One region of the Bacillus hominis genome, then DNA from elsewhere that is predicted to be linked to it. Evidence: a T-box and tRNA genes for the amino acid it is inferred to sense, from the RefSeq annotation. Region 1 holds a T-box; the other holds one or more tRNA genes.

The links. The T-box of region 1 lies ahead of trpS (tryptophan--tRNA ligase). A T-box ahead of a tRNA ligase gene usually reads a tRNA of that ligase, here a tRNA-Trp.
Region 2: it encodes a tRNA-Trp, which carries the amino acid that the T-box ahead of trpS (tryptophan--tRNA ligase) is inferred to sense. The anticodon was not compared.

The regions. Positions count from the first base shown of each region.
Region 1 covers NZ_JAUCFS010000005.1:1,139,319-1,145,868, forward strand. Annotated here, with positions in the region: gene fabF (beta-ketoacyl-ACP synthase II) at 1-698, shown strand, start outside; gene QUF93_RS08160 (DUF2268 domain-containing putative Zn-dependent protease) at 804-1,592, shown strand; gene QUF93_RS08165 (YjbA family protein) at 1,739-2,485, shown strand; gene trpS (tryptophan--tRNA ligase) at 2,753-3,742, opposite strand; T-box leader at 3,817-4,034, opposite strand; gene QUF93_RS08175 (DUF3899 domain-containing protein) at 4,140-4,520, opposite strand; gene QUF93_RS08180 (peptide ABC transporter substrate-binding protein) at 4,840-6,474, shown strand.
Region 2 covers NZ_JAUCFS010000005.1:517,557-524,106, forward strand. Annotated here, with positions in the region: rRNA gene QUF93_RS05060 (23S ribosomal RNA) at 1-2,369, shown strand, start outside; rRNA gene rrf (5S ribosomal RNA) at 2,472-2,587, shown strand; tRNA gene QUF93_RS05070 (tRNA-Asn) at 2,596-2,670, shown strand; tRNA gene QUF93_RS05075 (tRNA-Ser) at 2,673-2,764, shown strand; tRNA gene QUF93_RS05080 (tRNA-Glu) at 2,784-2,859, shown strand; tRNA gene QUF93_RS05085 (tRNA-Val) at 2,865-2,940, shown strand; tRNA gene QUF93_RS05090 (tRNA-Met) at 2,965-3,041, shown strand; tRNA gene QUF93_RS05095 (tRNA-Met) at 3,099-3,175, shown strand; tRNA gene QUF93_RS05100 (tRNA-Met) at 3,233-3,309, shown strand; tRNA gene QUF93_RS05105 (tRNA-Asp) at 3,313-3,388, shown strand; tRNA gene QUF93_RS05110 (tRNA-Phe) at 3,398-3,473, shown strand; tRNA gene QUF93_RS05115 (tRNA-Thr) at 3,488-3,563, shown strand; tRNA gene QUF93_RS05120 (tRNA-Tyr) at 3,574-3,657, shown strand; tRNA gene QUF93_RS05125 (tRNA-Trp) at 3,666-3,739, shown strand; tRNA gene QUF93_RS05130 (tRNA-His) at 3,759-3,834, shown strand; tRNA gene QUF93_RS05135 (tRNA-Gln) at 3,898-3,972, shown strand; tRNA gene QUF93_RS05140 (tRNA-Gly) at 3,978-4,052, shown strand; tRNA gene QUF93_RS05145 (tRNA-Cys) at 4,067-4,137, shown strand; tRNA gene QUF93_RS05150 (tRNA-Leu) at 4,148-4,229, shown strand; gene QUF93_RS05155 (YebC/PmpR family DNA-binding transcriptional regulator) at 4,493-5,212, shown strand; gene QUF93_RS05160 (NUDIX hydrolase) at 5,363-5,824, shown strand; gene QUF93_RS05165 (transglycosylase domain-containing protein) at 6,354-6,550, shown strand, end outside.

The sequences.
Region 1 (6,550 bases):
GTGATGCTGATGCAATGATAACGGGCGGAGCAGAAGCGCCGTTAACAAGTATGGCATTTGCTGGATTTAGTTCAGCGAAAGCATTAACATTTAATGAAGATCCAGCAACAGCTTGCCGTCCATTTGATAAAAATCGTAGTGGATTTGTAATGGGAGAAGGATCTGGTATTGTAATCCTTGAAGAATTAGAGCATGCGTTAGCGCGTGGTGCTCATATTTACGCGGAAATTGCCGGCTATGGTGCAACTGGTGATGCATTCCATATTACAATGCCTGCTCCTGGTGGTGAGGGCGGAGTTCGTGCGATGCGTCAAGCTTTAGCTGATGCAGGTCTTCAGCCAGAAGATATTGATTACATTAATGCGCACGGTACAAGTACAGATGCAAATGAAAAGTATGAAACGATGGCAATTAAAGAAACTTTCGGTGAGCATGCATATAAAGTAGCGATTAGCTCGACGAAATCAATGACAGGTCACTTATTAGGAGCAGCAGGTGCTGTTGAAGCGATCTTCTCTATTAAATCAATTACAGACGGAGTGATTCCTCCGACGATTAACTATGAAACACCAGATCCAGAATGTGATTTAGATTATGTACCAAATAAAGCAAGACAGCAAGAAGTACGTGCTGTATTAAGTAATTCATTAGGATTCGGTGGTCATAACGCAGTATTAGTATTTAAAGCATATAAGTAATAGATAAAATGCGGTGTTTTTTCGTAACATACTACGAAAAAACACCGTATTTATTTTTACGTTCCTTTCTTTTTTCGCATATACATAAGAAAAGGAGGGAGGAAGATGGGGGTTGTTGAAACGGCAGAATGGTTACATCTGTATTATGGACGCCCAGAAAAGCTTTGCGAGAAATTTACAAAGTATATTCCATTACCAAAAGAAAGGCTGTATCGATTTCTAATCTCTAAAGGGATGTATCGCCCAGTAATGAGGGGAGAACAGGAAATTAAAGAGTTAGAGAAAAAAGAAATTTGGAAAGAACTTAGCAGGGAGTATGAAAAATTAAAAAGTTGGCTAAAAGGTCCAGATATCCCTATTTTTATTTTGTTATCAGATTCATATAATCGAACTGTACAAAAAGAGTATAACGGGAAGGCTGGATTATCTATGCGTCACGTTATTTTCTTGTTCGTATGTGGACGAAATTCGATAGAAGAATTAAAAGCATTATTAACGCACGAGTATCATCACATATGTAGATTACATCAATTTGATACGAAAGAAACGGAGTATACATTGCTTGATACGATGATTATGGAGGGTTTAGCTGAACAGGCCGTGAGGGAAAGGCATACAGAAAAAAGTAATGCACCATGGACGGTGTACCTTTCGAAAGAAGAAGCGCTTTATTATTGGCGAAACGTTGTACACGAAAGAATAACGATAAAACGTGGAACAAGGGAGCATGACATTTTATTAAATGGACTTCATTCCTATCCGAAAATGCTTGGCTATGCACTCGGGTTTCATATTGTGAAAGACTGTGTAGCATTTGAAGGAGAAAATACACTATCTTTATTATCTATAGATGCGAAAGAAATCTTGAATAAAGCAAATACATTTAATGTGTAATGAAAAAACAGGAGCTCTTATCTCCTGTTTTTTTAATTTAATAGGAGAAAAAATAATAATTAGAATATATTTCCTCAAGTGGAATAAAGTTAAGCAAAAATGAACATAATGATTGGTACAAACCTTAGTGAAGTGAGGGGTAGAGAATGTTATATCTGCATGATGTATGGGTAAATTGGTTTGAAGGTGAAGAGAATGGGTATAACGTTTGTCATTTTTACGAATGGCGGAAAGATGATACGATTGAGCTATTAGATCAAGTGCCATTATTAAAAGTAGATTCCACATTATATCATTACATCGAGGACGAATTGTTAGAGCTTCCACAAAAGTTATTGGAAGACGTACATCATAAGGCTTATATTCGTAAAAATCACGAACGTTTGCAACAAGAGTATTGTTTTGTAGTTACAGATGGAAAAGGAATTATTGCGATTGATTCAATCGGCTACAATGTGCCGATTCGAAAAAGTAGGCTAATACCGCGTCAAGAACAGATGGTATACGAGATGGTAGAAAATGTGCAAGCAGAAAAGTATGAGTTCCAAGTGGAAGAGATTGAAAAAGAACATCATATTTTATCACCATCGCCTTTCATTATGAATGGCCTAACTCGTAAAGAAAGACAGCTTAAACAATTATTATTTATGGCGTTAGATCAATTACATACAACGAAAAATCCAGCTGAAATTCGCTATTGGTTCACGGAGTGGGATCCATCAGCATACGGAATGGTTCAACATATGGAGTTTGAAGATGTTTGGACTAAGCTTTATGATGAAGCGAAAACTGGATGGTCTGAAAAGCACGAACAATTATGCGAGCGCCTTGTAAAAGGACAACCGTTTTTCGAAAAGTTATGGGAAATGGAAAACGAGCAGAAGGTAAATTAAAAAAACCGCCAATTGGCGGTTTTTTTATATGGAGTCGGCAAGCTCTTCGTGTCTAAGAACCTTTCGCATAAGAAGGAAAAAAGCGCCTTTTATGTGAAAGAACCTGAGCCAGTCAGAGCTGAGCGAGCCGCTTCCGCTTTTTATGAAATCCAGCTCCGGCTCCTAGCCCTTCGCGTCTAAGAACCTTCCCCACGAGAAGGTAAAAAGCACCTTCTGTGGGAAAGAACCTTAGCCGTCAGGGCTAAGCAGTCGCCTCCGCTTTATATGTTACCTACGTTTTCTGCTTAGTCCCATTGCGTTTTCTACTTTGCGTAGTTGTTTGAATGCAACGTGGTTTGCTTTTTCGGCACCTTTGTCTAGAATTTCGTCTAGCTCTGGGGAGTTGATTAGTTCGTTATATTTGTCTTGGATTGGACGAATTGCTTCTACAACTACTTGTGCTAGGTCACCTTTGAAGTCGCCATATCCTTTTCCTTCGTACATTGCTTCTATTTCTTCCACTGTTTTTCCTGAGAATGAAGAGTAGATTGTTAATAAGTTAGCAATACCAGGTTTGTTTTCTTTATCAAATTTAACGATACCGTCAGAGTCAGTTACGGCACTTTTAATTTTCTTTTCGATTGTTTTTGGATCATCAAGCATGCTGATCATCGATTTTGGATTTGGATCAGATTTGCTCATTTTTTTCGTAGGTTCTGTTAATGACATAACGCGTGCCCCTACTTTTGGAATGCGGATTTCAGGAATCGTGAACACTTCGCGGAAACGTTTGTTGAAGCGCTCTGCTAGGTCGCGTGTTAATTCCATATGTTGTTTTTGGTCATCACCAACAGGCACGATTTCTGTGTTGTAAAGTAAAATATCAGCAGCCATTAATGGTGGATACGTAAGTAATCCAGCTGGAACTGAATCTCTACCAGATGCTTTATCTTTATATTGTGTCATACGCTCTAATTCTCCAACGTACGCAACAGATTGCATAATCCATCCTAGTTGAGCGTGTGCTGGCACTTCTGATTGTACAAATAAAGTAGCTTTTTCAGGATCGATGCCGCATGCAACGTATAGCGCAGCAAGACTGCGGATGTTTTTACGAAGTTGTACGGGATCTTGAGGTACTGTAATCGCATGTTGGTTTACAATACAGAAATAACAGTCGTGTTCGTTTTGAAGTTCTGTAAATTGCTTCATAGCTCCTAAATAGTTTCCAAGTGTAATTGTTCCGCTTGGCTGGATACCAGAAAAGATAACTGACATAAGTAATTCCTCCTAAAATTGAATGTGCGATGGGGAAGAGAAGGCATACAAAAAAGCCCATTCATCCCAAATTACATAGGGGCGAATGGACCGCGGTACCACCCTAATTATTTCACAGCTGTGAAATCTCTCAAGATCCATAATAACGTCTGGATATGACGCCAAAGCCTACTACTTTCGGTTCGGTTTGGTGCTCAAAAGCCCATTCCATACTGTACAATTACTTGTTCACACCAGCCACAAGCTCTCTGAAATTGCCCCAATATGTACTCTTCTTTATCATCGCATACATATAAATTTATTTATTGTTAACTGAGTCCTTTTAATATGAAAGAACTAAAGTTTTATAACAAAATGTTTTGCTGATTATTATATCATATGGAATAGTGTTTGCAAACTACATCAAAATAGTAAAGCTAATGAGGGTCGAGAACAACCCAAGTACGATACCAGTAATACAAATCGGATACGTCCATTTGAATGAATATGTTTTATAAATACGTTCTTTCTTATCGATAGGTTCCTCAGCTTCTTCAATTAAAGAGTCAATCTTTTTGTTCGTACCAAATACTCTTTGGAATGCGTAAATGGTTACGTTAAAAAATCCATTTTGAAAGATGTATAAAAAACCACCTATAAGAATAAAAAACAATGCGATATAGAATGAGATGTTGACAAAATTCAACAAAAACTGAGATGAAACGAGGAATGCGCCCACACTAGCAGCGATTATCGCTACAAAAAATAGTATACAAGTATGAAAAAAAACTTTATTCAAAATATTCCCCTCCGTCAAAATATTACTAGAATTATTATACTATAAAAGTTATAATAAGTAATATAAAAAATTTTTTGAAAATTATACGCAATTACAGTTCTAATTTCAAGATGATGGTAGCAATGTTAACGTATCCCTTTACAAAAAATTAAAAATATAAACATTTTATTAAAAATTTTAACAAAAAAACAAAAAACTATATTCACAATCGTCATATTATATGTATAATGAAAATTGTAGAAACTTGGAGATTATTCTTTCAATTCTGTTTTTCTACAAGTTAGGGTACAGGAAGTGCAATTAGGGGAGGCAACACAACATGAAGAAAAAGATACCGCTATTGCTTGCATCGACGTTGACAGTAAGTGTGCTAGGAGCCTGTAGTTATCAAAAAGATGATAATAAGGCAAGCGCGAAAGGATCCAGTACTTCAAATAAGCAAGTATTGAATCTAACAGAAACTGCTGAAATACCAACAATGGATACGACGTTATCAACGGATGCAGCATCTTCTAACATCATGAATAACACAATGGAAGGATTGTATCGTCTGGGGAAAGACGATAAACTTGTTCCAGGAGTCGCTAAATCTTATGAGAAATCAGAAGATGGTAAAAAGTATGTATTTAAATTACGTGAAGATGCGAAATGGTCGAATGGTGAACCTGTAACAGCGAAAGACTTCGTTTATTCTTGGAGAAGAGCTGTTGATTCAAATACGGGTGCCAAATTTGCTTACATACTATTTGATGTGAAAAATGCAGAGAAAATTAATAAAAAAGAACTACCAGTTGAGGAACTTGGTGTAAAAGCAATTGATGATCACACACTTGAAGTGGAATTAGATAACCCTGTTCCTTATTTTGTAAGTTTAACAGTCTATCCAACATTTTATCCTTTGAATGAGAAATTTGTAAAAGAACAAGGAACAAAATTTGGATTAGAATCCAATACGACACTTTATAATGGCCCATTCGTTTTAAGTGAATGGAAACATGAACAAAGTTTCCACCTTAAGAAAAATCCAACGTATTGGGAAAATAAAGTAGTGAAGCTTGAGGAGATAAACTTCAATATTGTTAAGGATCGTTCAACTGCTATAAATTTATATGAAACGAAAGCGATTGATCGTGTAGTATTAACATCAGAATTTGTAGATAAATACAAATCAGATGCTGATTTTAAAACAATTAAGAGACCATCTACACAATTCATTCGTTTAAATGAAAAAAATAAATTTTTAGCCAATAAAAATATCCGAAAAGCAATTGCGATGTCCTTTGAACGTGAAAATATCGGAAAAGTTATCTTAAACGATGGTTCAGAAGGCATGTATGGTTTTGTTCCGAAAGGTTTGGCAAAAGGACCTAACGGAAAAGACTTCCGTGAAGAGAACGGAAAGCTTATAAAAGAGGATGTTAAAGAAGCTCAAAAATATTGGGAAGCTGGTAAAAAAGAACTTGGTGTAGACAAAGTAGAGTTAGAGTTATTAAACTTTGATACTGATGATGCAAAAAAAATCGGAGAGTATTTAAAGGGACAATTCGAAAAGAACTTACCAGGTTTAACAGTTTCAACAAAAATGCAGCCATTTGCACAAAAATTAAAACTTGAAGCAAGTGGAGATTATGCGATGTCATATGCGGGATGGAGTCCAGATTATATGGACCCAATGTCATTCCTTGAAATGTATACAACAGGTAATTCACAAAATAAAGTGAATTACGCAAATCCAGCTTATGATGAACTAATTAAGAAAGCCAAAACAGAAGTAGATGTACAAGCCCGTTGGGACGCTCTATTAAAAGCAGAACAACAATTGCTTGAAGATGCAGCGATTGCTCCAGTATATCAACCTGGAAAGGCATATTTACAACGTAGTTCAATTACGGGCCTATTAGAACATAAATACGGCGGAGAATTTAGCTATAAGTGGGTTGAACTCAAAAACTAAAAATGGTTTCCATCATGAATAAGGGTATATGCCTATGATGGGCATGTGCTCTTATTTTAAAAAAATAAAAGTAAGA
Region 2 (6,550 bases), 620 kb from region 1:
GAAGAGATCCTGAAACCGTGTGCCTACAAATAGTCAGAGCCCGTTAATGGGTGATGGCGTGCCTTTGTAGAATGAACCGTGCGAGTTACGATCCCGTGCGAGGTTAAGTTGAAGAGACGGAGCCGCAGCGAAAGCGAGTCTGAATAGGGCGTTTAGTACGTGGTCGTAGACCCGAAACCAGGTGATCACCCATGTCCAGGGTGAAGTTCAGGTAACACTGAATGGAGGCCCGAACCCACGCACGTTGAAAAGTGCGGGGATGAGGTGTGGGTAGCGGAGAAATTCAATCGAACCTGGAGATAGCTGGTTCTCCCAGAAATAGCTTTAGGGCTAGCCTTAAGTGTTAGAGTCTTGGAGGTAGAGCACTGATTGAACTAGGGGTCCTCATCGGATTACCGAATTCAGTCAAACTCCGAATGCCAATGACTTATCCTTAGGAGTCAGACTGCGAGTGATAAGATCCGTAGTCAAGAGGGAAACAGCCCAGCATCGCCAGCTAAGGTCCCAAAGTGTGTATTAAGTGGAAAAGGATGTGGAGTTGCTTAGACAACTAGGATGTTGGCTTAGAAGCAGCCACCATTTAAAGAGTGCGTAATAGCTCACTAGTCGAGTGACTCTGCGCCGAAAATGTACCGGGGCTAAATACACCACCGAAGCTGCGAATTGATACCAATGGTATCAGTGGTAGGGGAGCGTTCTAAGTGCAGTGAAGTCAGACCGGAAGGACTGGTGGAGCGCTTAGAAGTGAGAATGCCGGTATGAGTAGCGAAAGACGGGTGAGAATCCCGTCCACCGAATGCCTAAGGTTTCCTGAGGAAGGCTCGTCCGCTCAGGGGTTAGTCAGGACCTAAGCCGAGGCCGACAGGCGTAGGCGATGGACAACAGGTTGATATTCCTGTACCACCTCTTTATCGTTTGAGCAATGGAGGGACGCAGAAGGATAGAAGAAGCGTGCGATTGGTTGTGCACGTCAAGCAGTTAGGCTGATAAGTAGGCAAATCCGCTTATCGTGAAGGCTGAGCTGTGATGGGGAAGCTCCTTATGGAGCGAAGTCTTTGATTCCCCGCTGCCAAGAAAAGCTTCTAGCGAGATAAAAGGTGCCTGTACCGCAAACCGACACAGGTAGGCGAGGAGAGAACCTAAGGTGTGCGAGAGAACTCTGGTTAAGGAACTCGGCAAAATGACCCCGTAACTTCGGGAGAAGGGGTGCTTCTTAACGGAAAGCCGCAGTGAATAGGCCCAAGCGACTGTTTAGCAAAACACAGGTCTCTGCGAAGCCGTAAGGCGAAGTATAGGGGCTGACACCTGCCCGGTGCTGGAAGGTTAAGGAGAGGGGTTAGCGTAAGCGAAGCTCTGAACTGAAGCCCCAGTAAACGGCGGCCGTAACTATAACGGTCCTAAGGTAGCGAAATTCCTTGTCGGGTAAGTTCCGACCCGCACGAAAGGTGTAACGATTTGGGCACTGTCTCAACCAGAGACTCGGTGAAATTATAGTACCTGTGAAGATGCAGGTTACCCGCGACAGGACGGAAAGACCCCGTGGAGCTTTACTGCAGCCTGATATTGAATTTTGGTACAGTTTGTACAGGATAGGCGGGAGCCATTGAAACCGGAGCGCTAGCTTCGGTGGAGGCGCTGGTGGGATACCGCCCTGACTGTATTGAAATTCTAACCTACGGGTCTTATCGACCCGGGAGACAGTGTCAGGTGGGCAGTTTGACTGGGGCGGTCGCCTCCTAAAGTGTAACGGAGGCGCCCAAAGGTTCCCTCAGAATGGTTGGAAATCATTCGTAGAGTGCAAAGGCATAAGGGAGCTTGACTGCGAGACCTACAAGTCGAGCAGGGACGAAAGTCGGGCTTAGTGATCCGGTGGTTCCGCATGGAAGGGCCATCGCTCAACGGATAAAAGCTACCCCGGGGATAACAGGCTTATCTCCCCAAGAGTCCACATCGACGGGGAGGTTTGGCACCTCGATGTCGGCTCATCGCATCCTGGGGCTGTAGTCGGTCCCAAGGGTTGGGCTGTTCGCCCATTAAAGCGGTACGCGAGCTGGGTTCAGAACGTCGTGAGACAGTTCGGTCCCTATCCGTCGTGGGCGTAGGAAATTTGAGAGGAGCTGTCCTTAGTACGAGAGGACCGGGATGGACGCACCGCTGGTGTACCAGTTGTTCTGCCAAGGGCATAGCTGGGTAGCTATGTGCGGAAGGGATAAGTGCTGAAAGCATCTAAGCATGAAGCCCCTCAAGATGAGATTTCCCATAGCGTAAGCTAGTAAGATCCCTGAAAGATGATCAGGTTGATAGGTTCGAGGTGGAAGCATGGTGACATGTGGAGCTGACGAATACTAATAGATCGAGGACTTAACCATATAATATGAAGCAAATGTTATCTAGTTTTGAGAGAACATAAAAAAACTTGTTGACTTTATAAGTGAATAAGGTATAATAATGTTTGTCTCAAAAGAATAATGTCTGGTAATGATGGCAGAGAGGTCACACCTGTTCCCATACCGAACACGGAAGTTAAGCTCTCTAGCGCCGATGGTAGTTGGGACCTTGTCCCTGTGAGAGTAGGACGTTGCCAGGCAATATTATTCCGCAGTAGCTCAGCGGTAGAGCTATCGGCTGTTAACCGATCGGTCGTAGGTTCGATCCCTACCTGCGGAGCCATTGGAGAGCTGTCCGAGTCGGCCGAAGGAGCACGATTGGAAATCGTGTATACGTCACAAGCGTATCAAGGGTTCGAATCCCTTGCTCTCCGCCATAAGGAATTTATAATATTTGGCCCGTTGGTCAAGTGGTTAGAGACACCGCCCTTTCACGGCGGTAACACGGGTTCGAATCCCGTACGGGTCACCACTTTTGGAGGATTAGCTCAGCTGGGAGAGCACCTGCCTTACAAGCAGGGGGTCGGCGGTTCGATCCCGTCATCCTCCACCATATAAATTATATGAATAATATTGTCGCGGGGTGGAGCAGTACGGTAGCTCGTCGGGCTCATAACCCGAAGGTCGCAGGTTCAAATCCTGTCCCCGCAACCAAAAATTTTCATAATTTGGTTGCTAACACTTATCATATAATTATATAAATAATATTATCGCGGGGTGGAGCAGTACGGTAGCTCGTCGGGCTCATAACCCGAAGGTCGCAGGTTCAAATCCTGTCCCCGCAACCAAAAATTTTCATAATTTGGTTGCTAACACTTATCATATAATTATATAAATAATATTATCGCGGGGTGGAGCAGTACGGTAGCTCGTCGGGCTCATAACCCGAAGGTCGCAGGTTCAAATCCTGTCCCCGCAACCAAATGGTCCCGTGGTGTAGTGGTTAACATGCCTGCCTGTCACGCAGGAGATCGCCGGTTCGACCCCGGTCGGGACCGCCATTTTAATAAGGCTCGGTAGCTCAGTCGGTAGAGCAGAGGACTGAAAATCCTCGTGTCGGCGGTTCGATTCCGTCCCGAGCCACCATTTTAATAAAATATGCCGGCTTAGCTCAATTGGTAGAGCAACTGACTTGTAATCAGTAGGTTGGGGGTTCAAGTCCTCTAGCCGGCACCATGTAAGTTTCGGAGGGGTAGCGAAGTGGCTAAACGCGGCGGACTGTAAATCCGCTCCTTCGGGTTCGGCAGTTCGAATCTGCCCCCCTCCACCATTTTACATAGGGGCATAGTTTAAAGGTAGAACTGAGGTCTCCAAAACCTCCAGTGTGGGTTCAATTCCTACTGCCCCTGCCAAATATATAAACACAACATGGCGGTTGTGGCGAAGTGGTTAACGCACCGGATTGTGGCTCCGGCATTCGTGGGTTCGATTCCCATCAGTCGCCCCATTTTTATTTTAAAAATTACAAATAATATAATTGATACTTACATATAATTAAGTAAGAAATCGATGGGCTATAGCCAAGCGGTAAGGCAACGGACTTTGACTCCGTCATGCGCTGGTTCGAATCCAGCTAGCCCAGCCATTTTTGCGGAAGTAGTTCAGTGGTAGAATACAACCTTGCCAAGGTTGGGGTCGCGGGTTCGAATCCCGTCTTCCGCTCCATTTTAACTTCATATGGCGGCATAGCCAAGTGGTAAGGCAGAGGTCTGCAAAACCTTTACCACCGGTTCAAATCCGGTTGCCGCCTTTCTTATTATGCCGATGTGGCGGAATTGGCAGACGCGCACGACTCAAAATCGTGTTCCTTCGGGAGTGTCGGTTCGACCCCGACCATCGGTATCGGCGATGTAAAAAAACTCTAACAGAAATGTTAGAGTTTTTTTTGTTAAATTATATTATGTGATTTTAAAATTCGTAATAAACTTAGGAATTCATGTATAATATAACTTGTCGAAAGAACAAAATGATAGTAATTTATATTATGTCTGTAATATGAATTAAAAATGAACTTTTTATATTTCTTTTAAAAATGTGTTGAATACACATTATATTTCATATTAATATTTTTATGTAGATTTAAAACGGGAAAGAGAGTGGAAAGTATGGGCCGTAAATGGAACAATATTAAAGACAAAAAAGCATCAAAAGATGCAAATACAAGCCGTATATACGCGAAATTTGGACGTGAAATTTATGTGGCAGCAAAACAAGGCGAGCCAGATCCAGAATCAAACCAAACGTTAAGAGTAGTATTAGAGCGTGCGAAAACATACAACGTGCCAAGAACAATTATTGACCGTGCAGTTGAAAAGGCAAAAGGCGGTTCAGAAGAAAATTATGACGAGCTTCGTTATGAAGGTTTTGGACCAAATGGATCTATGGTAATTGTAGATACACTGACAAATAACGTAAACCGTACTGCAGCCGATGTACGAGCTGCATTTAGCAAAAATAGTGGTAACATGGGTGTAAACGGTTCTGTGGCTTACATGTTTGATGCGACAGCTGTTATCGGTCTTGAAGGCAAAACGTCAGATGAGGTTCTTGAAATCTTAATGGAAGCAGATGTAGATGCACGTGACATTCTAGAGGAAGAAGATTCTGTTATCGTTTATGCTGAACCTGATCAGTTCCATTCAGTACAATCTGCACTTAAAGATGCTGGAGTTGAGGAATTTACAGTTGCAGAATTAACAATGCTTGCACAAAGTGATGTAGAACTTCCTGAAGATGCTCAAGTACAATTTGAAAAAATGGTTGATGCATTAGAAGATTTAGAAGATGTACAGCAAGTTTACCACAACGTAGACTTAGGGGAATAATATAAGACAGAAGATCCTTTCCTTTAACGGACAGGGTCTTTTTTTTATGAAGTTAATTAAGATGATGAATTATTAAAGGTGTATTGCTGTAGAGAGGGAATATGGTTATAGGGTGTATATGAAGTAATCGTATTTCTAGGAGGTCTTAATGTGGAACATAAAACACCAAAGCATATTGTTGCCGTAGCAGGTTATTTAACAAATGAAAAGGATGAGGTGCTTTTAACGAAAGTGCACTGGCGAGCTGATACGTGGGAAATGCCTGGAGGACAGGTAGAAGAAGGGGAAGCGCTCGATCAAGCTGTTTGCAGAGAAATAATGGAAGAAACAGGATTAACTGTGAAGCCCATCGGGGTTACAGGGATTTATTATAATGCTTCTATGCATATTGTAGCTGTTGTTTTTAAAGTCGCATATGTTAGTGGAGAAATAAAAATTCAACCTGAAGAAATACAAGAAGCTAAATTTGTTGCTTTAAATGAAGAGAACATCGATGAGTATATAACGCGTCCTCATATGAAATCAAGGACGCTTGATGCGATGAAAGCAACGAATTTCATTCCATACGAAACATGGGAAGTTCAGCCATATAATCTTATAGGAAGATTGTAAAGTTTTGGTTAGTTATTTGAGGGCATCTCAAATTGCTAACCTTTTCTTTATGTATACTGTTTCAGAAAAAGGTCACAATAATAAAATGTAGGCTAATAATTAGTGGAGGAAGCAGGACTACCACCTAACTTCCTAGCTTTAGCTAAGTTTTGAGGGAGAAGTCTTACTGCCCAAAAATAGCGAGATAATCCGAAAGCTAGTATTGATTTAGGGAACACTAGTTCTGTATAATGATGATATATCGTATATAATTAGATTGCTAGATGTTTAAAAGTATAAACGTATAAACTGATATAATAAAAGAATGAAGTGAAATTAAGGAGAGTACTACTTCCTATAAATAGTGTGATAAATAAATGTATATTCAACATTTCATATGAATAGTAGATAAAAAAGGACTGTGATACAATACATTTTTACACCTTACAATGTTGTAAGGTAGGTGTAAGAGAAATCGATGGGATATTCTTTTACAACAAGGTATTCTTAAGTTAAGAGTTATATGCTGTGTGGAAAAGAGGTGTTCAAGATGAAAGAACGAGTATTATCCAGAGTGAATTATCATCAAAAAGTTGCATTAAATCCATTAACTAAATTTCTTTATAAAGCCATTATATTATTATTATTGTTAAGTTTTGCATTATTATTCGTTGGAAATGTAATGATTGAGCGAAGTGATATTAGTAAATTACATGTACCCGCTAAGTTAGAGGTGCCAGAGTCATT